3 regions of the Paenibacillus sp. JZ16 genome follow, and region 3 is predicted to be linked to each of the others. Evidence: riboswitches for the same ligand, from Rfam matches in the RefSeq annotation. Region 3 holds a riboswitch; each other region holds the start of a gene.

Region 1 (10,410 bases), 1.6 Mb from region 3:
TCATGACGGCACCAGGGACGGAGCCGACTGGCGTTAGACCATGAACGGCTGCCAACCGTATTTTGACGCTGCTGTCGGTCAGGCTCAGCTCGACCGCTGCCGCCAGAGCATATCCATATTGCAATCAGAAGCAGGAACCACCATGATAACATGTCTAAATCTCATAAGGGACTAGTGAGTCCACATGTTATTTACATGTATTTTACTTGTATACAAATAAAGGGATATGATAAGATGAGATCGTATTGAAAGCGTTTACTAAATGTGAAAAAAATTTATTCGTAAAGGGGAGAGTTTAGTGAGAAGAATGTGGAAGAGTCGGATTGCCGCAGTCCTAACGGTCATCATGATGTTCGCAATTATCCCGTGGGCCATGCCGATCACGTATGCCGCAGATGAAGAATTGACCAACGTTATGATCAACGGCGGCTTCGAGGATTCTGAAGTAAATGGACGTTTGCCGGGCTGGCAGCCCGATGAAGACAGAGCTGCCATTACCGTAAGTGAGTCCGTGTACGCAGATGGGAAACGAAGTCTTCAGGTGGAACGCCTGTCGCCCGATGCAGGCTCCGGAGCGGTCAGCGATGCATACGCCGTCCAGCCATTCGGCAATGTCATCATGACAGCAAGTGTGCTCTCGGATGAAGGTCAAGGCGGCAAAGCAGACCTCAGGTTTTATGATGCAGACGGAAAGCTTGTCTCCATGGTGAGCGGCCTGGTCGATGAACCATCGGTCCAATGGCAGAGTTTAAGAGTGGCTGCTGCGGCACCTAAAAATGCTGCAGAGGTCAAAGTCGCCTTCAAGTTTAATGGCGATCAAACCGGCAGGTATTTCGTTGACAGCGTCACATTGCAAACGCATGCGTCCTCACCGTACTTAACGAATTTGGGACCGCAATCGTCGAGTCTAACCCTGATGACGGCAGCCTTCGGTAAAGACAAGAATGGTCAGGATGCTTTGTTTACGGTCGCACAGGGTGATCCGGCACAATTCATCGTAATGGATGTTGCTTCGAAAGAAGTGAAATCCACTCATCCACTGGTTGCGCTTGACGGAAGCAACGTATCGGCAGCTTGGGCGATTGTGACAGCCTCCGACGGAAAGGTATACATCGGCAGTACGCCGAACGGGACGTTGTTTCAATATGATCCGGCAGAGGATACGTTGCGGACGATCGGCAAACCGGTTCCTACCGATACCGTGATCTGGACGCTTGTAGCCGGGGAAGATGGCAAAGTGTATGGCGGAACAGGATATTCCCAATCGCTGTTTGAATATGATCCCGCATCCGACCAGACCAGAATCCTTAAATCCTTCAAGACTTCTTCGAAAGAGTCTCATATCCGAAGCCTTGCTTACGATTCCGATCGTCAAGTGATCTATGTGGGGGGAGCCGATGTCGCCAAGCTTTATCAATACGATCTCGCAAGCGGAACATCCACCGCGCTTCATCCGCCTGAATTTAACGGCATGACTTCGGTTTATGATCTCCGGTATGCAGGGGGCAAACTTTTCGTGCGCGTGGATCCAGGACCCGTTATGTGTGTCTATGATCCCGATACCTCCAGCTGGATCGTAAATAAAAATACGGCCTATAATGCCCGGGGATTCTCACCAATATCGCCAGACGGCAAAACGGTGTTCTACACCTATTATGAGACTCTCCCGGGAGGCGGGCAGCAGTGGTCGCTTTATTCGTATGATGTGAATACGGGGGTTTACGGCTCGCTGGGCGTGGATGTCAAAGGAGCAGGCGTCGCTTTTGGTTATGTTCAGCTGGATCAGGCAAAGTATCCGGGCTGGACCTTGGTCGGATTGGCCGGAAATAGCGGCAGGGCATTTTATTACAATCTGGAAACCGGTTTGATTGAGACGCCGGAGCTTCCGTTTCCGGCACAGTTTGTGGAATTGTTTAATATCGGGAAGAGCACAGACGGGCAGATTCTGTCTTCGGGCTTCATTTCAGGCGGGGGAATGGGAATTTACTCGCCGACCCGTAACGAGACCAAGCATTATCCTCAAATCGGTCAAGTCGAAGGGTTCGGTTCATTGAACGGAAAGATGTATCTCGGCGTTTATCCTAGAGCGACCCTCTTTGAATACGATCCAGCCAAACCTTGGAACCGGACGGACCCATCAGAACCGAATAACCCGCTGCGGCTTGGTCAGTTGGGTTCGGAGCAAGACCGGCCCGTAGCCATGCTCGGGGTCGAGGAAGAAAACCTGTTATACATCGGTTCCTATCCAATTGCAGGCAAAACAGGCGGGGCACTTACCGTCTACAATCCTGTTACCGGAAAGTTTGATGTGAAGCGCGACATTATATCCGGTCATTCGATCAATTCGTTGCTTTACCAAAATGGAAAGCTGTTTATGGCCACCGGCGCGATGACCGGCGGAGAGGGGAAACTTGCCATTTACGATACAGCATCAGGCCGAGTAGAGCTGGAACAGGTACCTGTTCCGGGCAAAAAAGCAGTAACCTCTTTGATATGGGGCCCGGACGGTAACATATGGGGAATGGCGCTGGGGGCTCTGTTCATCTATGATACGGAACGCCAAGAGATTATTTACAGTGAGGATATGTTTCCTACAGCAGATTATGCACACAGCAATCCTCGATTGACCATTGGAACGGACGGCAATGTGTACGGTACCATTTATACGGGATATGTTGCTGACCATACTTATACGAGCAAGATGTTTAAGATTGACACAGCAAGCAAATCGCTGTCCATCTTGTTGGAGAGCAATGCGGAAAAGCTGGCGCAGGACGACTTTGGCAACTTCTATTTCAAATATGGCAGCGAGCTGATGAAGTATAGCGACCCGAATCTGGTCATGCCGCTGGACAAAGTACAGCTCGAGGCTGAATCGCTCCAGCTTCACCCCGGAGATGAGGTCGGTTATTCCTACGAAGTCTTCCTTGAGAGAGGAAGAACGACTAAGGAGTTATCCGGCGCTCACATTGAGTATTTGAGCAGCCGTCCGGATAAGGCGGTGATCGACCCCAAAGGAAAGATTATCGCCAAGCATCCGGGGCAAGCCGAGTTGTCGATTCGAATTACATTGAACGGGGTAACAGTTGAATCCAATAAAATCAAGGTGAAAATAACCGGACCTTTTTAAAACTGTTCATGACATATAGCAATATGAGGCCGTTGTCCTGGACAACGGCTCTTTATTTTATTATCCAGTGATCCATTAGACCGGGAACTTGAAGGATGGAATTACCAAGTGGGTTGAACTTATGAAAGTTTTCTGATCGGAAGCGAAATGTCCTTACCAGTTATAGATGGTAATTTAGTCCTGTTTGACAGGAGGCAAAAGTTATTGGACTTGATGATTCCTGCTGTCGCAATTAGGTCAATGGATATAGGAGTGAAGTTAAAAAATAGAACTATTTTCTTGATCAGCCATCATCTAATATCCAAGTAATTACAGAAAATCGCAGCCTTTCTTTTGAACAGAATAGCTTTAATACATAGTTAAGTGAAGTGTAGTGAAGGCGAGGAGTGGAAAAAATTAGTAAAGATTAACTATCACGACCTAGTGTTTCATGAGGGTTATCAATATCATCAAAACCATTCTTGAAAGACAATATTGAACAAAAGACCTATCGATTTTCATTTGGAAACAAGATACAGTAATTGTAAATCGAATACATAATATAATCATGGTTTACAATTTAAATACTATTTTTGTACGACAATAGCAAACCCACCGAAAGGTGGCGACGCAAAGCTATAGGGGCTAATGTGGGATCTACTGCGACCGCAATGCCAGCCAGTTGCCGAATACAACGGGAAACCTCCGTTTTATTCATTATTTTGAATTGAAGAAAGGGGTTTTTTTGACGTTCCAAAAAACAACGGTGGCTTCGCTATAAAAAACTAGTTTGGGGTTGAAGGGGGACATTACTTGATCGCAGAATGCGAAGAGGATTTTTCTGTTCGTTAACAATCAGACATTAATGAATCGATTATCCGGGAGGTTGATGGTCATGGAACAAACGACTTGTGATGTATCAATTGACGAATTGCCGAGGGGGGGATGGGCCGACGATGAAGGAAACCAGGTTCGTTTTTCCCTTGATTTTGCAACGACCCGAAAACTCCATGAACTTGCGTTCAATTTCGGAATAACTGTGGATATGGCACTTATGGCTTGTTATGCGATCCTGCTTGCCAAATATACCGGCGAGGATGATCCTGTAATTGGGTATCTGTTGGAAAGACAGATGTTTCCTATACGTTACTCTCCTACTGTACATAAGCCATTAGGTAAGTTTCTGATAGAAGTCAAGCATACCACGATGCAAGCACTCGAAGATCGGAATATGCGAAAGAATTTGAGCGGCAACCCGTTCATCAAAGCGGCGTTTACTTGGCAAAACGCCAATGCCACTCCTTATGAATCCGATCAGCTGGGGACGTTTGAGCTTGCTTTGACGGCTTTTAAGAAGGAATTTATCATGATACACCTTGAATATTCGGCCCGCTCCTACAGAAAAGAAACGATCGAGCAGATGAGCGGCCACTTGAGCCGAATCGTGCATGAAGTAGTTGATTTCCCCGAGAAGGTGATTGCCGACATACGTATGATGTCGGAAGAAGAGGAGAGACAGATTCAGGCTTTCAGCGGATCTAAGACGGACTATCCTTCCAGCCAAACGGTCCATTACTTGTTTGAGGAACAGGTCCGTTTAACCCCCGATCGCCCGGCGGTCATGACCGAGGACCATCAGATGTCCTATCGGGAATTGAACGAACGCGCGAATCAGCTTGCAAAAGCACTGCAGGATCACGGCATTAAGCCGGAGAGCGTCGTTGGGATTGTCGCGGATCGGTCTGTCAATATGATTGTCGGGCTTACAGCCATATTGAAAGCTGGCGGCGCTTATATGCCCATCGAAGCCGATTTTCCGTGCGAAAGAATCGAATATATGCTCAAGGACAGTCGAGCGGGATTTTTACTGGCTCCTTCCAGTTGGAAGCCTGACATAGCATTTGAGGGAAAAGTAATTTATTGGGACAACGCGCAGCTAAGCCTTGACAGCTGTCCCCATACGATATCTGCAGCAACCTCGCAAAGTCTAGCCTATATCATCTATACTTCCGGATCAACGGGGACACCGAAAGGAGTCATGGTTGAGCATCGTAACATCGTAAGACTGGTCAAGAATACCAATTATTTCAACTTTTCCAAGGAGCATCGAATTTTGCAAACCGGTACAATAACATTCGATGCGTCGACCTTTGAAATTTGGGGATCCCTTTTGAACGGATCTACTTTGTATTTGATGAAGGACACGGACCTATTTGACCTTTACAAATTGAAGGAAACCATCATCGGCCACCGCATTACGGCTTGGTTTCTGACTACGGCTCAATTCCATAATCTGGACGAACAGGACCCAGACGCCTTTCGTACGTTAGACATCTTGCTAATCGGCGGAGAAGCGTTATCGCCGAAGCACGTAAATGCCGTAAGGAAGAGGTGCCCCGATCTGCGGATGATCCATATGTACGGTCCAACGGAAAACACGACGTTCTCCACTTACTTCCCGATCGAACGTGATTTCGAATCGACCATTCCAATTGGCAGACCAATATGCAATTCATCCGCTTATATTCTTGATAAACAGTTGAAGCTTCAGCCGTTCGGAGTAGTAGGAGAGCTTTGCGTCGGAGGAGACGGTATCGCGCGGGGGTATGTGAATCAGCTGGAATTGACAGAAGCCAAGTTTGTGGAACATCCGCTCCTCGGGGAAAGGTTATATCGAACGGGGGATTTGGCCCTGTGGCTGCCGGATGGCAATATCGAAATGATCGGGCGAATCGACGATCAAGTAAAGATCCGAGGGTATCGAGTGGAACCGGGAGAAATCGAGACCCGGCTATTGGAACACAACGCAATCTCGAAAGCCGCGGTAGCCGTCAAAGCAGACGGAAGTGGAAATCCGATAATATGTGCGTATTTTGTTGCGAAACAGGTGTTGTCCGAAACGGAAGTCAAGGCGTATTTAGCCCGGAATTTGCCTGAATATTTCCTGCCTTCACTTGTGGTGCAGATGGAAAGTTTGCCGCTTACCCCTAACGGGAAAGTCGATAAAAAAGCTCTGCCGGACCCTGATCTTCTTCGTCCGATGCTCGTCAACTGAGACGAACCGCTAAACGAAACGCAGCAAATGCTTAAAAAGATCTGGCTGTACAAGGATGTGGAGCAAATCGAGACCGCATTTGACCCGATCTATCGATGTTTATCGTCCAGTCATCACCAATGATGGATGGGAGCACACTAATTTGGGTAGGGAGCAAGGAAGGAAAAAATTGAACAAAACAGATAAAGTGAAGTCAAGGCTAAAGTATGATGACGGCAAGCAGTCACCCTAAAACAAAGGTTGACTGCTTTTTCTTTTGTGAGGAGTTTAAACTTGCTGCTCCTTCCGCCACTGTCGGATTATCATCAAAATTATTCTAAAGTTACTTCAACCGACAGGGGATTGCCCCCCGTTGTATAATTCATTAATACAAAAGCATGTCCACATTACATAGGGGCGGGGTTATGATGCGCAAATCATGGTTTAAACGACTACTATTGTCCTACATGCCGGTATTTATGATTGTCATCACGTTTATTTTCTTTGTTTTCTTTCAAATGTTCAGTGAGCAAAGCCGTCGCGAGGCGCTGAATGCCAATAAGACGCTGTCCCTACAGGCGATGCGGATCGTGGATACCTCGCTCAAAGTGATCGATAATATGATCGTCCTCGAGAGTATCAACAGCGAGTCTTTGAACAATTTTTTTAAAGCAAACTCAGGAAGTGATGCCTACATCAACATCAGGGCCGTGCAAAAGCTTAAGGAATTGATCAATTACTATCCTTTGATCGATTCCATTTACTTGGTGCGATATTCGGACGGATATGTGTTGAGTGATGCAACCAACGCTTATATCGGTTCATATCCTGACCGCAAATTTATCGAAGAATATCAGGTGTCGAAGACTCCAAAGTGGACCGGTGGGCGCAGTTTCGAGCAATTCAAAATGATTGGCGGTAAACAGGTGGTCAGTCTGGTGCGGGGATCGCCATACATGAAAAATAATCTCGGCATGATCGTGGTTAACGTTTCGGCGGATTCGCTGAAAAAATTGACGGAGAATATGTACGAATCCAAGGTCAGCTTCATCCAGGTTAAAGATGCTTCCGGTCAGCTGTTGTTCGGGAGTGAGGCGAAAGTTAAAGAATCCGAGCTCTTCTCGGAATATACCTCGGACTACACCGGTTGGAAATATGGAAGCGGTCTCATCAATGGCGGATATGTCAACACGATTTCAGAACTCTATAATCTGTGGTTTGTGATCGGACTCCTCATGATCGCCGCCGGATTCATCTGGATGATCTATGTGACTCGGCGCAATGCCAGACCGATCGAGCGGATCGCCGAGCGATTCAGCGACTATTCCCTGCCTGTAAGGGGCGCGGGCTTATGGAAAGGCAGTCCCGATGAGTTCGCATTTATTGAGTCGGCGTTCGATCATATCCTGGAGCAGTCCAGGCAATACCAGGAAAAATACCAGGAAGATCTTCATCTGCGGACAAGGTATCTGTTCCATCAGCTGATTGAGGGACAAACCGATATGAGTCTGGAAGAGTGGCAGGAGGAAGCCGCCATACTGAATTTACCCGAGCCGCTGGACCGGTTTAGGTTACTCATCATTGAAATGGACAACTACGGAGAGTTCTGCCGGAAGTATACGGCGAGTGATCAGAATCTGCTGAAATTCGTCCTCCGGAACGTGGTGAACGAGATTGCGATGAAGGAGAGTATTCGTTTGTGGTCGGAATGGACGTCGCCCTCCTGCCTTGCCGTCATTTACTTTGAGGGGGACGAGACAGAGGAGAGAGAGGGAGAAGCTTTATCCCGTTTTGGCGCGAAAATGCGGGGCTGGACCGAGCAAAATTTGAAATTTACCGTTACGATTGGAAGCGGCGAGGAGGTTTATCGGATCCAAGACCTGTCCAAGTCGTATAAAAGCGCAGCCCAAGCGCTTAAATACAAAATCGTACTCGGGGAAAACCGTCTGATTCGTTGCGAGGATATCGCCGGCACCAGCCATGCCGAAGTGTACGCTCACCTAGGAGAAATCAGCTCGATTATTCAATCCTACCGAATGCTGAACATAGGGTGGGAGGAGGCATATGAGGCATGGTTCGCACAGTTAAAGGGCAGCCTTCTTACCAATGAAGAGATATTTAACCTGATGAATTATTTACTGTACAACGTCGGCCGGGAGCTTTCGGACATGAATAAGGATGTCTACCGCGAGTGGTCCCAGGTACGGCTTCCCCTACTTACGGAAATGCTGGACCATGGCAGTTCACTGGAGCAGCTGCGGATTGAAATCAAGCAAGTCATGACCAGTTTGTTCGAATCCGTGGGTCAGCTACAAGAAGGCAGGCAGTACGCAGCGCTTATCCGGGAGATCTGCAAGCTGATCGAACAGGACTATGCCAACCCGGATTTGTCGCTGGAGATGCTCGGGGATCGTTTTCAGCTGAATCCCAAATATATAAGCAAGTTGTTCAAGGGACATACCGGACAGAGGTTCGTCGATTTTCTTATCCAGGTACGGATGCGTGAAGCAGTGAAGCTGTTGTTGGAGACGGATGCCTCTGTACAAGAGATTGCGGAGCGGGTTGGCTATACCCACGCCATCTCGTTAACGCGAGTATTTAAACGGATTATGGGAACGGCACCGGGCGAATACCGCAGCAATCAGCTCCGCAAAACGAACAGTTGAAAACGGTTTCTTTGTAGAAAACGGTTAAGGTGGCGAGCTCATCGCTGCCTTTTTCGTTATAAATCATGCAGGCGAAAATGGTTAACCCGTTTATTCTTGTTTCTTGTTGATCGCAAGATCGGGCGTTTACAATGGCAATACATTCCGCCGCATCCAAAAGGGCGCTAACGATATCCGCAACATACAACGAAAAGGAGTTCATGCTGATGCGAAGTCTCAACAATAAGTTACATGGCGGTCCCGGGCTACCCGGTCCTGCTCAGGTCGGCACCCGCTCCCGCCCGCAAACGACGTGGATCCGGATCAGGCGCCACTGGCAGCTGTATCTGGTTCTCCTGCTCCCCTTTCTTTACTTGATTGTATTCAAATATGTGCCGATGGCCGGGATCGTGATTGCATTCAAGGACTACAGCGTCATTAAAGGGATTTGGGGAAGCCCTTGGGCTGGATTCAAATACTTTGAACAATTTTTTGAATCCCCAAACTTCTGGCTCTACATCAAAAATACGCTCGGGATCAGTTTCTATGGTCTGGCCGTCGGGTTTCCGGCACCGATTATTCTGGCGCTCGCCCTGAACGAAATCCGAAATGGGCTGTTCAAGAAGAGCGTACAAATGATAACTTACGCTCCTTACTTTATATCGACGGTTATCATGGTATCGATCATTATCGTCAATTTGACGCCCCAAGTGGGCATGGTCAGCAAGCTGTTCGAAATGATGGGAGTAACCAATACGAATTTTATGGGTATGCCTGATCTGTTCAAATCCATTTATGTCTGGTCCGATGTGTGGCAGTACACCGGATACGGGGCGATCATCTATATCGCTGCGCTCGCCGGAGTAAATCCTGAGCTGTATGAGTCGGCCAGGGTGGATGGGGCTTCCCGCATCCAGAAGATCCTCAAGATTGATATCCCCAGCCTGATTCCCGTGTCAGTGATCATGCTGATCCTGAATCTTGGCAACATTATGAAGCTGGGTTTCGAAAAAATCTATCTAATGCAAAACCCTCTCAATCTCGCCTCTTCCGAAGTCATATCTACTTATGTGTATAAAGTAGGTCTGCTTGGGTCGAGCTTCAGCTTCTCGGCGGCGATCGGCTTCTTCAACTCGGTGGTGAATTTGCTCCTGTTGATCGCCGTGAATTACATCGCACGAAAGCTGTCGAGCAGCAGTCTGTGGTGAGTCGAATGAATTCGTCGCCGAGGCCGACTGAAACCATACCTAAATGAAAAAGGTGCCAAGGAGGGAACAAAATGCCCAAAACAACAACCGCTATACGGGAATCCCGGGGGGACCGCATGTTTGTCGCTTTGATCTATGCTTTCCTGACCTTGATTCTTATCATCGTGGCCGTGCCATTGATTTATATTCTCAGCTCATCCGTAAGCTCGCCGCAGGCCGTCGTGTCCGGAAAGGTATGGCTCTTCCCAGTCGATTTTACATTGGATGGATACAAGGCGGTATTCCAGAACCCGCAGATCGGCGTCGGCTATATGAACTCCTTGTTCTATACGGTCGTAGGGACGGCGATCAACGTGTCACTGACAATCATGTTTGGATATCCGCTTGCCAAGCGGACGCTGTACGGCCGACATT
Region 2 (10,410 bases), 1.7 Mb from region 3:
TACAATTACTTCGGAGATGGAGCCGTTAAACCGGCTATAGTGACCTGCACCGATGTATACTTTACCACCAGCAGCAAGAGTAAAATTAACTTTATGTTCATCTCCAGTACCGTTAATTGGATATAACTGTTTTCCATCTAAAGCAAAAGACCATTGATCTTTATTAGGATTCCCAGAGTCTACTGCACTCCATATATTCATAACTCGTGTCTTCTTCAAGTCATATCCTGTGACATCAATTTCTTTAGACGAATCGGATCCAAAATAGGTGCGAATCAGATTCCCGGTTCCATTCCCATATGCAGAAGACGCGCCATATTTACCGCCTAAGTCCCAAGGAAATCCACCAAAATTGCTACTTGCTTGAACTGAGAACACTTCCCGTTCTGTGTCCTGTGTAGTACCTACAGAAGCTTTTTTGAAATAGGTAGTAGCCGAAGTCACCTGAATAGCGGGATTATAGTTCACAGCATTAGCGCTATATGGAATAATTCTGTCGGTTTCATTTCGGTCCCATATTTCATTAATGGCCAAATCTTGTAACTCGGTAACCTGGCCATTCTCAGGCTTAGCGCTCTTGCCTACATCTACCCATGATATCAATCCATCATTTACTCCCACCCCGCCAGGAGCAGTTGTAGTTACCGCTTTCTCTTTCCATACCAAGTTATTATTACCTACACCATAACTTGCAAAAAGTTGGCCGTTATCGGAATAGAGATTCTCCAACCCTGTCAAGCCAGCTCTCGCTGCTTCCCCAAACTTATTTCCTACATTCATACGTGCTACCGCGGTAATACCCGCTTCTCCGGTAAAATCATCGGATAGAGTAAGGAACGTACTACCTTGTAAATTAACGTTTAGCTCAGTTTGTTGGTTCACTCCTCTATTCCCCGTTATCTGTGCTGTACCAGAAAGATTGAACTTAGACGTATTCGTGTTGGTACTAACTCCACCACCACTATTGTCAGTGATTGTACCTCCAGTCATAGTGAACGTCGCATCTTCAGCAATCAATACCGTACCTGAGTCTTTAGTCAATTTATTACCGCGAATTTCTCCACCTTTCATTTCTACAACCGGTTTCGATCCTACGGTATTATGTCTGATATATATTGCGCTTCCTCCAAATTCGGAATAACTGTTACGTAAAATAGTCCCTTCTTCAATAATCAGCTTTGAATTATTGTAGACATTCATTATTCTTCCAGTGAAGGAACCTACATTACCCTTGGCATCAATGATAATATTATTTAATGTAAGCTGGCCCTTCTCAAGATAAATAAGTGTGTCTTTATCTGCTCCCGGCTCACCGGTTGCCGCACCCTTTGTCGAGCCACGCTGAATCACAGCGGTATTTACGCCAGAAGCCGTAGAGATCGTAACACTCTTTTCTTCATTAAGATGAAGGTACTTTAAGTTGCCATCGACCGACAAATCGATATTGTCCAAGACATATATCGTTCCCCCGTCATTCACCTCTTGATAGGCTTTGTACAATGTTGCGTAAGGATGGTTTCGGGTTCCATCACCTGAGGTGTCACTGCCTCCACTGGATACGTAAACATCCGATAAAACTTCAAATTGTCTAGTCACAGTCCCCGACTGTGTATTATTTTTATTAGCTGTAACATTGATCGTATATGCACCTATAGTCAAGGCATTAGCAACTGGAAACTCCCAGTTCCCGTTCTCATCAGCGGTTACCTCTTCAGAAACGATGATAGACTGGTCTGCTGCACTAACGATTTCAATCTTTACATTCGCAAAAGGTTCTGTTACCCCGGTCAGCGTCGGCTTTTTCCCCATTACCTCGCCGTCGGTACTCGGTTTGCTCAAGTCATTCTTGAATGCTCGCCATACCAAATTCTTATTTGCATCATAACTTGCAAGAAGAGAGCCAGAGTCGGCAATCAAATTCTCGACACTGCCCATACCTTCTTCTGTTACACGTCCAAATTGTGTTCCCGATGTCATGCTCTGGGTGGTAACGCCTGCCTTCCCCGTAAATGCACCGTTTAGAATTAGAGCTTTATAATTTGCCAGGTTAACGTTTACTTCTTTTCCGTTAAATGTATTCCCGGTGATATTGGCTTCACCCGAAAGGACGATCTCACCGCCGCGAGACTCAACGCCTCCGCCGATATTATTTGTAATGTGGCCACCGGTCATAATAAATTGTGCTCCAGGATCGACAAAAATTGCCGCACCAATCAAAGAACGTTTATTGCCTTTAATTTCTCCATCATTCATTTCTACAATAGAACCGGCGTCTCTGGTGTATATCGCACTTCCTTGATGTTGTGAAAAACTGTTTTGTAAAACAGCACCTTCTCCAATAATCAGTTTTGAACCACCATAGACATTAAATAATCTTCCATCGATCGCCCCTCCCATTTCCTCGGAGTTGCCGTCAATGATAATATTACTTAATGTTATCTGGCTCATATTAGTTAGTTGAAAGAGTACTTTGCCGCTTGGCTTGCCACGTTTAATCATCACGGTGTTATTGGCATTAGGGGCAGTGGCAATCGTAACATGCTTGGCTTCATTTATTGCAACAATTACATCAACGCCATCCTTCAGTATAACGTCGTCCAGGAGGTATATCGTTCCCCCGTCATTAACCTCTTTATAGGCTTTCTGCAGGGAAGCGAACGGAGTCGACTCAGTTATTCCATCGTTTTGGTCATCACCACCGCTGGATACATAAACTTCCGAAGAAGCAGCATAGCTGACTGGCATTCCTGAGCTTACCCCAAGTCCCGTGAAGACAAGGGTAAAAATCAGAAACATAACTCCAATTTTCCGCAAATTAATGTTGTTGCTTAGCATTTAGATCCATTCCTTTCTTGTGTGAAGTTTTCCATTTTCACCGTAGTGACGGCCCATTTCCACCTCTTTTTCACTACTTTTTCAACTGCTATGTCAGGGTCATAAGAGCTAGTATTCGACTCAGAAAACCTGTAAGAGGCTTACTGCCAGTCGTTCACAGCATCGGACTCCTTCAATAGAATGACTAAAATAAAAAAACTCCTTCCAAAGGCGAACGCCAATAGACGGAGGTTTCCGTCGTTTTCGGCAGCTGGCTGGCATAGGTCAATAGAACCATTAGCCCCTATAGCTTTGCGTCCCCGCTTTTCAACAGGTTTGCTCTTATCGTACGAGCTTTATTATGTAATACTTGGTAACAAAACTACTTAAATTTTGATTCTTTTTTCATAAAAATACAAGGTACTCAGGTCTTATGTTTGTTGTATTTTATCAAATTATGTCTAATATAGTGCTTTGGTAGCTTCTTTTGACATTATATGTGGCAATTCTGAACATATCCTGAATATGCTTGTTATAGATAGAGTCTTAAGTATGCAAAAAGTATCTTCACCTGAGGGTTCTCTACCCTCGCGAATTGTATCATTCACTTCTATACAAAAACTTTACAAGCCAGGGACTTGAAAGATGAATACTAACAAAATGAAGCTGTAATGCCAGTAGACTGACCCTTTTCTGTGGTATAAAAGGGGCAGCTATTCCGATAAAATTTCTTTAAATGTAAGCGACCGACAAACTTTTCTTTACTTATAGCAGGGTTCTGATCCAACACCATAAATACGGTTGGAACCGGAACCGGCCAGGTTTATCGACCAATATAAATCACTTGCGGACATATAAAGAAAATGAGCCCGGCATAATTACCGGACTCATTTCATTAAACTGCCCAATACCTATGATATCTAACCATTTAGGGTCACTTCACAGGTGGAGCAGCCTCTATTTCATTATGTCTTCGACACGGATACGAGAAGCTCGTTATCGCTTGAAACGACCGCCCCTTCAGGGCGTCCAGGAGGGTGCGGCATCCGGTTCGCAATCCACCACTCCCCCATTCCGACAAAGGCCGAAGATGTGAACGGAAGCGCGGCTTCTGCATCCACGCCTTGGGTGACCCCCTCCATCTCGATTTGCTTCTGAGTCAAGGTTAGCTCATAGGATGCAATCAAGCCCTCATACTCTGCCTTGATGAGTACGGTTCCTTCCGATTTCACCGTTACTACACCGCTAGCGCTGATCTCCGCTATAGTTGGATCACTGCTTGTATAGATGACGTTTGCCTCCACCTTTTCACGGCTTCCATCGCTGTACACTGCGGTAGTCACCGTTTGGGCATTCTCTCCAACGACCAGTACAACCGGCCCCTCGAGCTCAATCTCAGTCAGTGTAACCGGTTCGTCATTGTCGCCTGCTGATACCGATTGTAATACAGGTCGTTTAGCCATACCGTCCCATCTCCAAATCGTGTTAAAGTCCCACCCTAATCTGTCTGTATAGGTAGATGGAGTCTTTATTTCAGTTTCAGATAGGCCTAATCCTTTAAGGGTTGTTAATGCTCCTTCAGCTACACCTTCTTTATTCACTATCATGCCGTCAAATGCATAATTATTTTCGAGCGTAGCGGTGTGTCCCGCAAGAACTCGTCCCATCACCCGGTTTGCCATCGTTGGCGCCGTAACCGAAGGGCCCAGGGCAATGACATTTCTGACGACTGTATCATTGTATCCGTATCCAGTCACTCCGCCCGCATTGCTCGTCATCGCTCGAACGGTTCCAGACGCATACACGTTTTCTGTTAGGCTGCCCGAGTTCGTAATTCCGATTAGGCCGCCGGCCTGACTTACCTGAGCGGTTACATCCGCGGTTGAATAGCTGTTTCTTACGATACCATTAGAATAGCCTACTAGACCGCCGACTGTGCTGGAGCCTGTAATAGAGCCTGTTGAGAGGCTATTCTCTACCTCGCCATTGTTCGTGTTGACGAGTATGCCTATTCTGCTTCCGCCAGTGACGCTGGCATCGATCATGGCTATATTTTTAATCACTCCGCCATTAAGATGGAATAAGCCGCCGCTCGAAGAATGAAAATTAACTATTTTCTTCCCGTCGCCATCCAAAACACCGGTGAACGAAACCACTTTAAAAAGCGACTCAGCCGGTTGTCCGGCGTAATCCATATCATGGTCCAACATATACTTTTCCGCCGGGAAGTTTTCCATAACGTTCAAATCAGCAATGGATTTGATTCTGTAATAACCTGCTTCATTTCTTTCTAAAGGCACGACAGGCTCGCTTGCCTCTTCGGGATTACTGTTCAAAACCGGACGCTTTAAAGCATCATTCCACATCCAAACCGACTCAAAATCCCATTTCAATATATGGATATACGTATTGGAATCTTCAACCTGTTGCTGGGATAGCCCTAAACCTTTTCTGTTGTCAGCAGCGGCAATACTTTCGCCTTCTACATCCACCATCATGCCATCAAACGCATAATTATTCTCAAGCGTTGCGGTATGCCCCGCAAGCACTCGTCCCACCACACGGTTCGCCATCGTCGGCGTTACGACTGAAGGATTGAGAGCAATCACGTTTTTAACAACCGTATCATTATAGCCGTAGCCAGTCACTCCGCCTGCATTACTTCTAAGCGCCCGAACGGCTCCAGATGCATACACGTTTTCCGTTAAACTGCCTGAGTTTGTAATGCCGATCAAGCCGCCAGCCTGGTTCAACTGGGCCGTTACATCTGCTGTAGAATAGCTGTTTCGCACGATGCCATTGGAATAGCCCGCCAGACCGCCCACGGTGCTGGAGCCTTCGATTGAGCCCGTTACATAACTATTCTCTACCGTTCCGTTGTTCGTGTTAACGAGTATACCGATATTACTTCCGCCAGTAACGCGTGCATTAACCATGGCTATGTTTTTAATCGTTCCGCCATTGAGATGAAATAAGCCGCCATTTTCTGATTTGAAATTGGTTAAGGATTTATTATTTCCATCAAATATGCCAAGGAAAGGCGTCCCCTTAAATAGGGGATCAAAAAGCTGCCCTTCAAAATCAAGATCGTTTTCCAATATATAATTTTCATTTGGAAATTCTGAAATGGTCTTTAATTCACTAACCGAACGGATGATGTAGTACCCATCTTCATTCCGATCAAGCTTCGGCTTTGGAATATGGTTTTCGTTAATTTGTTCCAAATTACTTTGCAGTAATGGACGCTTGGCATCTTCATTCCAGATCCAGATCGAATCAAAGTCCCAACCAAGGGTCTCCATGAAAAAAGCTGGCTTCGTGAATGCTTCTGCACCCACCCCCTGTCCTTTTTCATTGTTTGGATCAGGGACCGTAACGTTCTCACTGCTAACAAACATATTTTCATCGGCGTAATTATTGACTAAAGTTGCCTTATCCCCAGCTAACACTCTGCCGACAATTCGATTCGATGCCGTACCTGTAACAATCGATGGATTTAATGCCATACTATTTTGAATGACCGTATTGTTATAACCGTATCCGCTGATGCCGCCAGCATTGGATTCTTCTGCTATTACGGCTCCCATGGCATAGACCTGTTCGGTTATACTCCCCCGATTCGTAATCCCGATCATGCCGCCGGCTTGCTTGCCCCGTGCATTAACTCGAGCTGTTGAATAACTGTTTCTAACGATACCGTTTGAGTAGCCCACAAGACCGCCAACTGTAGAATTGCCTCGAATAGCTCCGGTACTGTAGGCATATTCCACGATTCCATCATTCTGATCCACCAGGATTCCAACATTGCTCCGGCGAACATCAATGTCTGCATGGATGATTCCTACATTTCGAATAATTCCTTCATTAATGGCAAAGAGACCTGCGCCGCCTGAGGAGATCATAACGTCTGTAATCGTATGCCCTTGCCCATCAAACGTACCCGTAAATGGAGCGCCATTTGCGCCAATCGCTTCGAAAAACACGCCCTTCCCATCAATGTCCCGGTCTAAAATAAAATGTTTGTCCGGGAATTCATGCATTTTATAAAGTCCACTGGCACTTTTGATTTGATATGGATTGCCTTCCGAACCATCGCCCAGCATTCCTTCTTTCGCTATGAACGGGTCTGTTAACGGCTCTTGATCGATTGGATTATTAACCAATCTTACGACGATCGTATGTTCATCGCCAAATGCAAGAGGGTTATCAAATAAGATGATTTGTTCTCGTCCGAGATGTTCTAGCGTTGCTTCTTGAATAACTGTTTCCAACAGCTGTTCACCTGTATGATCCCGCTTTTCCCCGATCACGGTGACACGTTCACGCGAGCTCGGGTAATTCAAGACCCCAACGCCCTTCAAGACGTTATTTTCCACAATTGCGCTCGTTAATTCCAAATAATTAGCAGGTTGTTTAATCGTAAATGAATCAATCTCAACACCGTCGCTGTTGTAAGCTTTCAAGGTGAGCGATTGATCGTTTGATTCTAAAATAACACCCGTCTGCTTATTTTCATCATAAACGATATGATCCCAGTCAAATGATTTGTTATCAAAGAACGTTGGACCTGATGAACCAACGGTCACAAAAGTTGTTCCTAAATTCATCGCTTCTTCCGATATATCCTTTACACCATCTCGTATGGTTGTCCGTTTATACACATGATCATGACCACCAATATACAAACTAACGCCAAGGCGTTCAAATGCTTGAGACAATTTCACTCTCATCATGTCCATACCGGTCTCATCGCCGGATTGACCGCCATAATAAGGATAATGCCCCATAACGATTTTCCACTTCTTGTCCGTTGCCCGCAAATCTTTTTCCAGCCATGACAGCTGCTTGTCAAAATCCAGCACGGAATTCAGAACAGCGACGTGCATATCGCCATAATCAAACGAATAATTCGTTTCCCGGTAACTGCCTTCACCGTTCTTCGGCAGGTTGAAAAACCCGGAGAACGGCACGAGCTTCCGCTCTGTCGCACGTTCACGGTCCCCGACAATGTGAGCAGAAACCAGCCCCATATCATGGTTGTAAATATGGTTAAACACATCATCCCAAGCATACATATTGCCGCCGTTCTCGACCAAGTCTCCTACTTGGATCACCGTCTGTCCGTTTGAATTTTTCTCCTGCAAAACGTCTAGCATATTTTTAAAGAGCTGGAAGCTTTCCGGATTTCGATCCGGAACTCCAAGATCCCCCATCACATACATAACGGCTTCCTCTGAAGCTGGCGCGGTCCTGAAGCTATAACTGCTGCTCCAAGGTCCAGTCGGTGACATCCCATACCGATAGTCATACGTAGTCCCTAAGTCGAGATCAGTTACCTTCGCTTCATGGGCTGCAAGAACGCGATAGTTACTCTTGTCATACGTATCACCATAGGCGGCTTGAAAATAAGAGACTTCCGCTTGTACCACTTCAGCATCGTCCCATGTTGCCACTGACTCCGGTTTATACTGAACATACGACGTTTCTAACGCCTTATCCGTTACTAGATTTACTCCTACTTCACGTTCATTCTCACCAACATTAACAATGGGTTGGAATTCATTTAAAATGTTATCAGCGTCCAGATTTTGTTGATCAACAAGCAATCGAATAAGTTCAACACGCGTATTTCCTTGAGCGTCGGTCGCTACATACTTAATGAAATAGTCTCCATACATATCGACCTTGAAATGCTGATTTAGAACGGCTACTTCTCCTTTATCATTTAAAACGATGGCTTCCACCGATAAAGATTGACCGCGATGATCCGTCGCCGAAGCGCCCAGCACTTCTACTTGGTCCCCAAGCTTAATGGTGTCCGGATATTGCCCATGTACCGTAATTTCAGGCGCGTGCACCGTGCCCCTCGTTTCATCACCAATCCAAATTGGGGCACTTACAGCTTCTTCACCGTCTGCTTGAAAAGCTCTAACGATGAAATAATCCCCATCTTTAGTTGCTAAGGTTACTTCCTTTTCAAATTTATTACTGGCAATGCTGCGGTACTCCTTGAGAACTTCTCCGCTGTTTTTGTAAATAACGACTTTATCCAAAACATCGTTAGCATCAGGGTCATTCATGCGTACGAAAAGATTGATTTCTTTTGTATCGGCCGGAAGGATCGCCCCCATCATCTGACCTTTTGCGGAAACTGCCATTTCTAGGTTCCGATCAAATGATACATAGGTGCGATGGTTTCGCATCGCCTCGTAAAGACCTTCTCTTGTAAGGTTATCTCCCCACATACCGGTCACATGGGGCTGAACCATCCCCCAATTTCCTTTGTGCTCGTCTCCGCCAAACACAGGAGAAACATGCCAGCCTTGATCTAATGCCTTGGTATAGACTGCAAAATCATTGGAGGATTTGTATTCGATCATATTAAGGTTTCTGTCAACGTCTCGGTTATAATGTTTAAATTCATTGAAACTCCAATTGCCTGACAAGCGTGGATGATTAAACTGAGCAATCGCATGAGGATCTTGGGCAAGTCTTGCGTAAAAGGTTGGCAAATCATATTTGATGTCGCTCCAGCCCCAAGTGCCATCCGCGCCTACTCCATGTGTTCTTGCAAACCATGGGGCATTAAATAGGTTGATATGACCCGATTCATCATACCAGGTCACCTCCGTACCAGGCAGCGTAATAAATTCGTTATCACGATTGTGAGCATCGGATTGCTCATGCAGCAGCTTGTATTCTTTTGAATAAGAGTCTTGAACATTCGTAATAAAATCACTGCCCGTACTGATGTCATAAGTCACGTCGTGTTCAGTCACTGCAAAAAAATCAAAGTCTGTATTAGCCTTCACAAAATCGTAAGCATCATTGGGCAACAATATCCCATCACTGAGAGATGTATGGGAATGCATGTGACCTTTGAAGAGTGAAGCTCCTGAGTACTTAGCCCTCTCTTTTTGAGAAACACCTTCTTCTTTATCTGAAGACGCGGATACATTAATGCCGTAACAAAGACTAATAACCCCCGCTATAAAACAAGCCATCACAATAAAAGGCAGACTTCTTCTTTGGGACTTCAATCAAAATCCTCTCCTTTTTCGGCTTAATGGTAATACAGGTGTCTGACTGATAGACAAACAGCCCCTAACCAAAAAATGCAGTCTGAAGGCTGTTCATAACATCTATCTTGTTCATCACAGTCGCAGCAATGGCTTAATGATAGGTGCAAGCGACTGTGCCATGCGCAAAAATCCGAGGTCCGTTGGATGTGTTCCATCTACCGTACAATCATTGACGAAGTCATCGCCCAGCAGCTTCAAGCCGTCAACGAAATGAATATTACGGTCTCCTTCTGTCCGTCTCTGTTCCACATTTTCAATTTGGATCAGCCTGCGGCGATCATTAAGCTCCCTCCTCTCCATATAGAACTGGTCCTCGGCAGTGCTAATCCTTGAGACTACTAGTATAGGAACTTGGGGATGCCGATCTCTTAAAATTTGGATGAAGGCAGGCAGCGTTCGTGCGATGTTTCCAGCCTCGCCCGTATTCCCTTCATAATCAAGAATGAATAACGCCGGATCATCGATTTCCGACATGATCTGCGCGAGCTCCGGCTCGCCCTTTCCACTCCCGGAA
Region 3 (10,410 bases):
CCAGTACTTGGCCGAGATCTGGCCGCTCGCATCCGAGAGAATGATGTCAAAATAATCTTTCGGCGGCGTGCCGTTGGTCTGTCTCATATTTAATTCCTTCAGCAAGTAAAATCCAACAAAATCATCTTGAACGCTAAGTTTATTAATAGGTTTCATCTGGTTCCTCCCCAAAAAATCCCGTTAAGTTAACTATAACAAAGTCCCGTGCAATGAGTCTATTACACTGAAATATTCGCTTTGCAAAATCACAGAATCATTAGCCAAACTTCAGCTGTTGACTTTGACACCAGTGTCATCGTTTAGCATAGGGTTAGACTTATTGAGAGGAGCTATAATTCAAAATGAAAAACACTACGCAAAGTCAATCATCCGTGACGATCATAGGCCTGGGACCGATGGGTCAAGCCATGGCACGCACGTTACTGAATCACGGTTACGAGGTCACATTGTGGAATCGCACAGCCAGTAAAGCCAATGAGCTTGTTGATCAGGGAGCAATCAGAGCGTCCACAATTAAGGAAGCCTTGAATGCAAGCGAGGTAGTCATTCTCAGTCTTACGGATTACCATGCGATGTACGCTATTCTTGAAAAGGACTCAGACAGCCTCGCCGGCAAGGTATTCGTTAATCTAAGCTCGGACACCCCGGAGAAAGCCCGGGAAGCAGCCAAATGGCTGGCCGGACATGGCGCTTCGCATCTCACAGGCGGTGTGCAGGTCCCACCGTCGGGAATCGGAAAGCCGGAGTCGTTCACCTTTTACAGCGGCCCCTTGGATGTCTTCGAGTCCCAAAAGGAGTTGCTTGAAGTGCTGACGAGTACGGATTATCGGGGTGAAGATCCTGGGCTCGCCGCACTATATTATCAGATCGGAATGGATATGTTCTGGACGGGGATGCTCAGTTATTTGCACGCTGTTGCAGTAGGCAAGGCTAACGGCATCACAGCAGAGCAATTGAAGCCTCATGCGATCAGCACGATGGCATCGCTGCTGCAATTCATTGAGTTCTATACGCCGCGCATCGATGCAGGAGAATATCCGGGGGACGTGGACCGGCTCGCCATGGGCGCTGCCAGCGTTGAACATATCGTCCATACTACACATGACGCTGGGATTGACGCTTCACTGCCTGAAGCGGTGCTGGAGATCTTTAAACGGGGGGTTGCCAATGGCCGTGGCGGGGACAGCTTTACCAGCCTGATTGAAACGTTCATGAAGCCCGCGGATCATGTCATTGAACCATCCCGTGCTTCTAAGAGTCATCTCTAAATTTCGATTCCATCCTGCGAAGCGGATGGTAGCCGGTTTGGCAGGCAGGATGTGGATGATACAAGAAAAAGCACCTTCACAGGTGCTTTTTCTTGTATCATCGCCCAATTCGCACTCGAGTCTGGCTGTACTAAGGTTTCCACGCTCCCGGATGGTCGTCTTGGACCAAATCCAGCTCCACGGCTCTTGCGTTCGTCTCCACCTGCTCCACGCTCTTGCAGCCGGGAATGACACAGCTGACAGCCGGATGCTTTAAGCACCAGGCCAAGGCCCACTCGGCCATATTCACGCCCTCCGGCACTTCGTTCTGCTTGATCTCTTCCACAAGCTTCAGCTTGGCATTGATCTCGTCCTGGTCACGATTCTTGCGCACATTGTCGCTGAACACCGTTCCCGGCTTGTACTTTCCGCTTAAGTACCCGCTCGCAAGCGGAACTCGCGCCAACACGCCAAGATCCTGCTTCAAACATGAAGGGAAGACCTCTTCCTCCGGAGCTTGGTCCAGACGGTTATACACGACCTGAATGGCTTTGGCATTCACCTCCGCAGCCTTATCGGTTTGATAGATATTTCTGTTGCTTCCGATGGATATGCCCAGATTGCGGATCGTTCCCGCCTGAACCTGCTTGTCCAGCATCGTCCACATGTCATCATTGTTGAACACTTCATCCGAGCCGGAATGGAATTGATACAGGTCGATGTAATCGGTACGGAGCGCTTTAAGTGACTCTTCCAGCTGAATTCGGATCTGCTTCGCATCCCAAGCGTTCTCCCATTGCTCATGCCATCGATGACCAAACTTCGAGGCAATGACCCAATCCTCGCGGCGGTCGCGCGACAAGAAATCACCGATGAAATTCTCAGACATATGATGAGGACCATAACATTCGGCTGTATCCAACAGATTAACGCCGAGCTCCTTCGCATGCGTTAAGATGGCGTCGACTTCCTTTTGGTTGAAATCCTTCCCCCAATCACCGCCAAACTGCCAGGTTCCCACACCGACTACCGATACTTTCAGATCGGTATTTCCAAGACGTCTGTATTTCATATACTCACCCCTACTCTTAGATTTGTGCGCCTATATCTTATGTGATATTGCAACCGTTTGCAACTCATGCTGCGGTCTCTTTTTTCTCGTCCATCACCCTTATTTTCATCCACTCGGATTGTTTAATAATAAGTCGTTATGGTGAACCCTATAGTATGTAATCATTTCGTTATCATATAAAGGAATCAGATAGGAGGATTGTCGGCGTGAATACCCGGACACTAGAGCAATGGATGCCGGACATTATAGAGAGTCTGAAAGCAAAAACACCCAATGACTTTCAGCGAATGATCGATGAATTTCTTCCTTATGACCTGGCCAGAATACATAGCCACCTCAGTGATACGGACCAAACCCGATTTCTGCAGTTTCTGAACGAGGAACAGCTGGCCGATATGGTTCAGGAAATGGAGCATGACCAGCAGATCGAAGTTTTGGGCAAGCTGGGCAAAGAAAAAACAGCCATCATCCTGGACTTGATGGATAACGATGACCTCGCCATTCTGCTTGATGAGCTCTCGCCTGAGCAGAAAGACGAATTCCTCAAGGGAATGCGGGACGAGGAATCCCAATTTGTCCTGAACCTGATGAAATACCCGCCGGAAACTGCGGGACGAATCATGACCAATCGTTATGTGTGGATTCCCCAGCATTACACCGTATCAGAGGTCGTCCAGAAGCTGAAAACCTACGTCTCCATTTCCGAAACGATCAACTATCTGTACGTCATTGACCAAGACAAGAAGCTGATGGGTGTGGTGTCCTACCGCGGTCTTATCTTGGCCGAACCGGATGAATATATGGTGGATATCATGCACAGCCGGGTACTGTCCGTACCTGTGGATGCCGATCAGGAGGAAGTCGCGCAGATAATCCAAAATACGATTTGGTCGCCATCCCCGTCGTTGAACAGGATAACAAACTTGTAGGCATCATTACGGTTGACGATATTCTCGATGTCGTCATCAAGGAAGCCGATGAGGACATTCGGAAAATGAACGCCACCGGGGGCAAATCCATTGACTTCAACACCAAAGCAACCGTTGCCGCCTTTCGAAGATTACCGTGGCTGGTCCTGCTCTTATTCATCGGTCTGATCTCGGGAACGATCATTTCCCGATTTGAAGAGACGCTGGCACAGGTTGTGGCGCTAGCCTTCTTCATGCCCATGATTGCCGGAATGACCGGCAATACCGGCACGCAGTCGCTAGCTGTTATTGTACGCGGCCTGACTACGAAAGAAATGACCAAGTCGCTGGTGTTCCGGCTGTTAGCGAGAGAGCTGAAGGTCGGCTTGATGATCGGGGTCACATGCGGGATCCTGATATCCTTGATCGCATACTTCTGGCAGGGCAATGTTTATCTGGGGCTTGTGGTCGGAAGCTCGTTGATTGCAACACTCATCGTGGGCACGATGGCCGGCACCATCATCCCCCTCATTCTGTTCAAATTCAAGATTGATCCGGCTGTGGCCTCCGGTCCACTGATTACAACCATTAACGATATCCTGTCGCTTGTCATCTACTTTGGTATCGCCACCCTGTTTCTATCTTACATTTAGCCGAAATTTACGAACAGACAGCATCAATTAGGGTGAAAAAAGCCTTCCCGCACACGAGCAAGAAGTCTTATGAGGCTCTGCCAGATCAAGTTAATCCACGGGTTTCTTATCCGGCAAGTTATTTAAACTCATGTCATCCCTGTTGGCATTGCTTAAACATTACCAAAAAGTGACTAGGTCACTTCAAAGTGCGTACTTCCCAAGCCGAACCCTAACGTGCAAAATGACATTAATCAAGAACATGACGTTAGGAGATGAATATATGAATACAGATCAACGTTCACATCATTCGCAAAAGACGGCATTGGTTGTAGGGGCCAACGGGGTGATCGGCCGCAACCTCATCGAATACCTTGCGACGCTTCCCGATTGGAATATCGTCGGCGTATCGCGCCGAGGCGGCGAATCCACGAAACGTATAAGCTATCTATCGGCCGATTTGCTTGATCGCGAGGATACGGTCGCCAAATTAAGTCACTTATCGGAAGTAACGCACATCTTCTATGCCGCCTATCAGGACCGGCCAACTTGGGCCGAGCTCGTTGCCCCGAATCTGGCAATGCTCGTTCATGTTGTGGAAGCTATCGAGCCCATTGCCGCCAACCTGCAGCATGTCAGCCTGATGCAGGGATACAAGGTATACGGCGCTCATCTCGGTCCATTCAAAACGCCAGCACGGGAGACGGATGCAAACCATATGCCGCCAGAATTCAATATCGATCAGCAGAACTTCCTCGAGGAGCGGCAGCAAGGCAAAACCTGGACCTGGTCAGCCCTGCGTCCATCCGTAGTCAGCGGCTTCGCCCTTGGAAATCCGATGAATCTGGCGATGGTCATTGCCGTCTATGCCTCGATTTCGAAAGAGCTCGGCATACCTCTGCGTTTTCCAGGTAAGCCGGGGGCCTATCACAGTCTGCTGGAGATGACCGATGCCGACCTGCTCGCGAAGGCTACAGTATGGGCCGCAACCGATGAACGATGCGCCAATCAAGCATTTAACATCACGAATGGGGATCTGTTCCGTTGGAACGAGTTATGGCCGAAGATTGCGCAGTATTTTGAGATGGAAACCGCACCGCCTCTACAGATGAATCTGGAAGTTGTCATGGCAGATAAAGAGCCGATCTGGAATCGTATGGTTGAGAAGCATGGACTTGCGGAGCACACGTATCAAGAGGTTTCCTCCTGGAAGTTCGGTGATTTTGTGTTCTCATGGGATTATGATTTCTTTGCAGACGGTTCGAAGGCCCGCCGCTTCGGATTTCATGAGTATGTCGATACAGAGGCCATGTTCATGAACATCTTTGACGAGCTCCGGCGGCGTAAAGTCATTCCCTAAGTTATCGCGCAAGCTGCATGACAAAGAGCCGACTATACGTGGAATAGTCGGCTCCTTCATTTATCATACCTGTTAATGACGATCCTCAAATGCAGGCTTCTCCAGCACCATGGCGGATTCGCCGTATTTTCGCTCGATATGAATATCGCCCCATCGGCACATCAAATGGAGAATTTCCTTCAAGCTCCAGCCATACTCGCTCAGTTCATACTCTACCTTGGGTGGAACCTGATTGTACGTTTTTCGTACGATAACGCCCTCCTCCTCCAGCTCCCGCAGATGCTGTGTCAGCATTTTTTGCGTGATCTGGGGAATCAGGCTTAAAAATTCGCTATTTCGTCTTTTACCGAAAGTAAGATGAAAGAGAATGACCGGTTTCCACTTCCCGCCAATGACCTCCAGCGTTGCTTCCACCGCAGTATTGTAGACTTTATTAGGATTTTCCATGCGTACTCATCTTCCTTTCGATATGCTGAACCCTTCTTCTCCAACAAGCATATCATTTTCCCCCTTGCTTAGAGCATGTATTCATACGATTTATCAGCAGTTCTACATAAAATGTCTCTTACAAAGATATACCATCTGATTTATGCTATCAACAGGGCACCTGATAACCAGTTGGATGGAAAATTTGAATAAGCTGTCGATTATAGATTCGAATATATGGATGAGAAAAAAAACGGCAGTTAGGTATCCCACTGCCGTTTCTATCATCCATAATATCATTTACTCTATTTGTCTATTCACTAATAACTATTCAAGGAAAGTTCATTAAGATTATCTGTTACGCAGGAACTTTTAGACATGGAATAATCGTAATTCGGATAAGCGGTAATGCAAATATCTTCACCGATTTGTTGTACAGATTGAATCTTTACGCGTACCGCGTCATCCATTAATTCCAAATCCGAGCCGCCATAGGGGGAGAAGGATTGCCGTCCCCCCAACACTTTGGGAGCAATATAAATCATCCATTTATCAATAAGGTTGGCTCGAAGGAATGATCCATTTACTTCGCTGCCTCCTTCTACCAGCAGGTCGGTAACACCTCGCTGATATAACATATCCGATAATGCATGGAGGTCCAGCCCGAAACGGTTCACTGGAACGAACAGAACTTCAATTCCTTTTTGCTGCAGCATGTGTACTCTTCCCGGATCAGCCCCCTCCTTCGTGACTACCCATGTCATTGCTTCCGAACAATCGGTAACTTTGGCATCTTCGGGCAACCTCAAATTCGAATCTAAAATTACCCGTATGGGATTCTTCCCACTTTCTTCCGGCAGTCGGGTCGTAAGGAGCGGATCATCGGCCAAAACCGTATTAATTCCTACTAATATGGCGTCGACTTTGTTTCTTAATTTATGTACTACAAGCTGTGTTTCATCACATGTAACCCATTTAGAATGCCCCGTTGACGCGGCAATTTTTCCGTCAAGCGTCATGGCTACCTGGGAAATGATAAACGGCCGTCGTTTTGACATATTGTGCACGAATCGTTCATTAAGTAACTCGGCTTCCTTCCCCAATACACCCACATCAACTTCTATTCCATTCTCTCTCAATAATTGAATGCCTCTTCCGGCCACCTTCGGATTCGGATCCTCCATCGCCACGACAACTCTTGCGACTCCCGAATTTAAGACTAATTCTATGCAAGGAGAGGATTGAGGGCTTGGTTCCAGCGTAACATAGAGCGTTGCGCCTTCGGTATACCCATCAGCCATCCGGAATGCGTGCACCTCTGCGTGAGGTTCCCCAGCCTTTCTATGAACACCTGCGCCGACTACTTGTCCGTCTTTGACTATCAGTGCGCCAACGACCGGGTTCGGATTGGTTTTCCCACTGGCCGTACCTGCCAAATCCAATGCCAGCTTCATAAATTGTTGGTCTAATTTCATATGATTAACACTCCCCATCATAATAAAGCGGTCTCCACCAAAGAGTCGTAAATATGACCCGATTTTTCGATCTTCGTTGCCAAATACCGATTATTATGCTCGGATACATCTCCCCAAATGGATTTATGATGATCGGTTAAAAGTCCCTTTTCCCGCAAAGACTGCAGCTTTCTAGGGTTGTTTGTAATAAGGGTGACTGGTTTTTGCCGCAAGCTTTGGAGTACACGTATGGCTTCATCATAAGATCGATGGTCATCTGCAAAGCCAAGGCTTAGATTGGCCTCTACAGTATCGCACCCCTCATCTTGCAAAAGATAAGCTAACGATTTTGGGAAAAGCCCTATTCCGCGACCCTCGTGATTCGCCAAATAAAAGAGAGCTCCACTACCGTTTTCAATGATCATGCGCATGGATTGCCGCAGTTGGTAGCCGCAATCGCATCGTTTACTTCCAAAGATGTCTCCCGTATGGCAAATGCTGTGCATCCGTATCAAGGCATGCTCCTCATTGGCAAAATCGCCATATACTAGTACGGAAGACTGCTGATGTGAAGCGAGATCTGCCTGAGATAATGATTCCAGAATGTCATTCTTATCCATAAATGAATTGCCTGTATTTAACCATGTATACCATTTAAATACAGCCTCATGGTCCTCCAACTGCACAGGGAGCCGAACGGGACCAACAAGACCGATGTTGGGACATTCCGGCTGTTTAAGAATGGTTAATTTACTAGCTAGCAATTTCCTGACCTGGTCCATAATCATGAATACAACTCCTTGTTGGTTTAGATGGGGATCAATCGATTGGTTTGTTTCCCTCCTTGAAAACGTTGGCAGTTTTTACGTCAGCTACTACTTCTCCAACCTTAAAGAATTTGGTTGGGAAATGGAATTTTTTTAAAAATAAACACAAAAAGCCCCTGTCTGAATAGACGGAGGCTTTTCCGTCGTATTCGGTAACTGGCTAGCATAGCGGATACGAGTGATCCGCCTTAGCCCCTATAGCTTTGCGTCGCCACTTTTCAGTGGGTTTGCCATTATCGTACGATGTCATTTCATAAAATAAATCCGCGATCATTGCCGAATATGGAAGAACACACCATATCGGAAACAATCGAAAGTAATAGCTTTTTATCATATAACTACCAGATGAATATAAAATACATTTTTATGAAATGCAACCTAAATATAAACATGACCCGAAAGAATCACCATAGATTGCCTTCTTCCCGCTTCACTTCCTCAACGATCGCTTGAACCCCTTCCTCAATCTGATCCAATCGTGCTCTGGAAATGCTGATACGTATAAACTTCTCGCGCATAAGGTTGTTAGATAGATAGAACAGCTTGCCGGACACCACATGAATGTTCCGCTCTTTCAGCCGCCTGATCAACCGCTCCAGGTTAACGGTCTGCGGCAGCTTAAACAGCTTATATATGCCGCCGTCGCCAGGCACGGCTTCAATCCATCCGGCTCCCTCGTATCGCTGCACAGCCGCATTCAGGGCTTGCATTCGGGTTTCATACTGGCTGTAAATCTTCTGTTTATGCCGTTCATACATTCCGTTGCTAATATAAATTTCAAGCGCCGCTTGGGACAGCAGCGACGTATCCCCATAACTTTTAAAAGCACGGAACGTATCGAGCAAACGTTCCGGCAGGACGACGGCTCCCAGGCGCAATCCTGGGAAAATAATCTTCGAGAAGCTCTTCAAATACACCACATGCGATGTTCGGTTGTAGGCATAGATGGGATCATATCCCCGTTCCTCGCCTAGATCAGCCATATAATCGTCTTCCACGATATAAACATCATATTTCGCCGCCAGGTTAGCAATGGCCTTTCTCTGCTCTGCGGTGTAGGTGTTGCCCAGCGGATTATGGTATCTCGACATCGTATAGAAAAATTTAATATGTCCGGATCGAAATTGCTCCTCCAGAGCCTTCAGGTCGATCCCCGCTGCCGTGCGGGTGATTCCGATAACGGGCACTCCTTCACTTTCCAACAGCTGCAAATAATTATTGTAGCTGGGCTGTTCGACCAGAATGACGGACTTTCCGCCGGGAAACGGCATTTTTGTCAAAATCTCAAGCGCCTGCTGGGCGCCTGCCGTAATCATAATCCTCTCCGCGGAAGTGAACACTTGAGCTCCTGCCAAATGGGAGACCAGGGTGCGGCGCAGTTTCTCCATTCCTTGCGGATCACCATAGGTAAACAGCTCATATTTATAGGTATCAATCGCCTTGTTCAGGCAATGCTGAAAATCCAGATACGGGAATACGTTCACGTCCGGAGAAGCCGACGCAAAATCAATCAAACTCTTATCCATGTTATTCGAATCCCCATCTTTCTGGACTACATAATAACCGCTTTGCGAAACCGAATAAATGGCGTGCCGTTTCTCAAGCTCAGTATAAGCACGAATCACCGTACTAATGCTGCACCCGTAGGATTGTGCCGCACTTCGAACGGAAGGAAGCTTCTGCCCTGAACGATATTGGCCTTCCTGAATTTTCGATTCCATATCGGTAAGAATGGATAAATATTTTTTCATTACCCCGCCCCCTCGCGACTCTTATTATACAGGATCTCAACACTGTATCGATACAGTTGTCAAAATAGGGTATGGTTTCGAACCCATCATTATCCTATATTCAAGTAACCGTTCGCTGTGTTGGGAACACCTTCCCGGCCTTAAGAATGAAGATAACTACGATAGGGAGCTGATTCACATGCCATCCATTTCGCATGCCGATTTTTTAACTACTGTACGTGAACGTCAAGCGGTTAAACATTTTGATCCCCAACACAACCTCAGTCATGATGAGATTAAAGAAATGCTAGAGATTGCGAGTACCGCACCTTCTGCCTGGAATCTGCAGCATTGGACGTATCTTGCCATTACAGATAAGGCCACCAAAGACAAATTGTTACCCATCGCATATGGACAAAGGCAAATCGTAGAAGCCTCCGCTATTATCGCGGTTTTGGGAAACCTGCGGGCCCATCAACATGCTGAAGCGATATATGACCAAGCGGTTCAGGCAGGATTCATGCCAGAGGAGGTCAAAACGAATCTGGTCCGGCAAATAATGAATTCCTACACCAATGCGCCTGAACTTGCCCGGGAAGAAGCGATACGGAGCGCCTCCATGGCCGCCATGCAGCTCATGCTGGCTGCAAGGGCGCGCGGTCTTGATTCATGCCCGATGGGCGGATACAACTCAAGCCTTTTTATTGAAGCATTCGGGGTTCCGCGCCATTTGATCCCCGTTATGCTGGTTGCG

The links. A riboswitch is a leader RNA that binds a small molecule or an ion and turns the genes downstream of it on or off. The one in region 3 is predicted to bind cyclic di-GMP.
Region 1: it holds a riboswitch for cyclic di-GMP, as region 3 does, so the genes downstream of both, BJP58_RS04110 (non-ribosomal peptide synthetase) here and BJP58_RS11575 (GTP cyclohydrolase II) in region 3, are expected to answer to the same signal.
Region 2: it holds a riboswitch for cyclic di-GMP, as region 3 does, so the genes downstream of both, BJP58_RS19400 (DUF8202 domain-containing protein) here and BJP58_RS11575 (GTP cyclohydrolase II) in region 3, are expected to answer to the same signal.

Annotation. Positions count from the first base shown of each region.
Region 1 is NZ_CP017659.1:929,474-939,883, reverse strand. It holds gene BJP58_RS33850 (hypothetical protein) at 1-124, opposite strand, end outside; gene BJP58_RS04115 (hypothetical protein) at 308-3,130, shown strand; cyclic di-GMP riboswitch class I at 3,705-3,799, shown strand; gene BJP58_RS04110 (non-ribosomal peptide synthetase) at 4,005-6,164, shown strand; gene BJP58_RS04105 (AraC family transcriptional regulator) at 6,569-8,809, shown strand; gene BJP58_RS04100 (ABC transporter permease) at 9,016-9,996, shown strand; gene BJP58_RS04095 (carbohydrate ABC transporter permease) at 10,068-10,410, shown strand, end outside.
Region 2 is NZ_CP017659.1:4,268,538-4,278,947, forward strand. It holds gene BJP58_RS19400 (DUF8202 domain-containing protein) at 1-2,835, opposite strand, end outside; cyclic di-GMP riboswitch class I at 3,078-3,165, opposite strand; gene BJP58_RS19405 (CehA/McbA family metallohydrolase) at 3,780-9,854, opposite strand; gene BJP58_RS19410 (SGNH/GDSL hydrolase family protein) at 9,969-10,410, opposite strand, start outside.
Region 3 is NZ_CP017659.1:2,550,725-2,561,134, forward strand. It holds gene BJP58_RS11540 (3'-5' exoribonuclease YhaM family protein) at 1-156, opposite strand, end outside; gene BJP58_RS11545 (NAD(P)-dependent oxidoreductase) at 342-1,268, shown strand; gene BJP58_RS11550 (aldo/keto reductase) at 1,399-2,319, opposite strand; partial or broken gene mgtE (magnesium transporter) at 2,526-3,880, shown strand; gene BJP58_RS11560 (SDR family oxidoreductase) at 4,143-5,219, shown strand; gene BJP58_RS11565 (winged helix-turn-helix transcriptional regulator) at 5,292-5,666, opposite strand; gene ribD (bifunctional diaminohydroxyphosphoribosylaminopyrimidine deaminase/5-amino-6-(5-phosphoribosylamino)uracil reductase RibD) at 5,966-7,120, opposite strand; gene BJP58_RS11575 (GTP cyclohydrolase II) at 7,138-7,887, opposite strand; cyclic di-GMP riboswitch class I at 8,075-8,168, opposite strand; gene BJP58_RS11580 (aminotransferase-like domain-containing protein) at 8,331-9,677, opposite strand; gene BJP58_RS11585 (nitroreductase family protein) at 9,856-10,410, shown strand, end outside.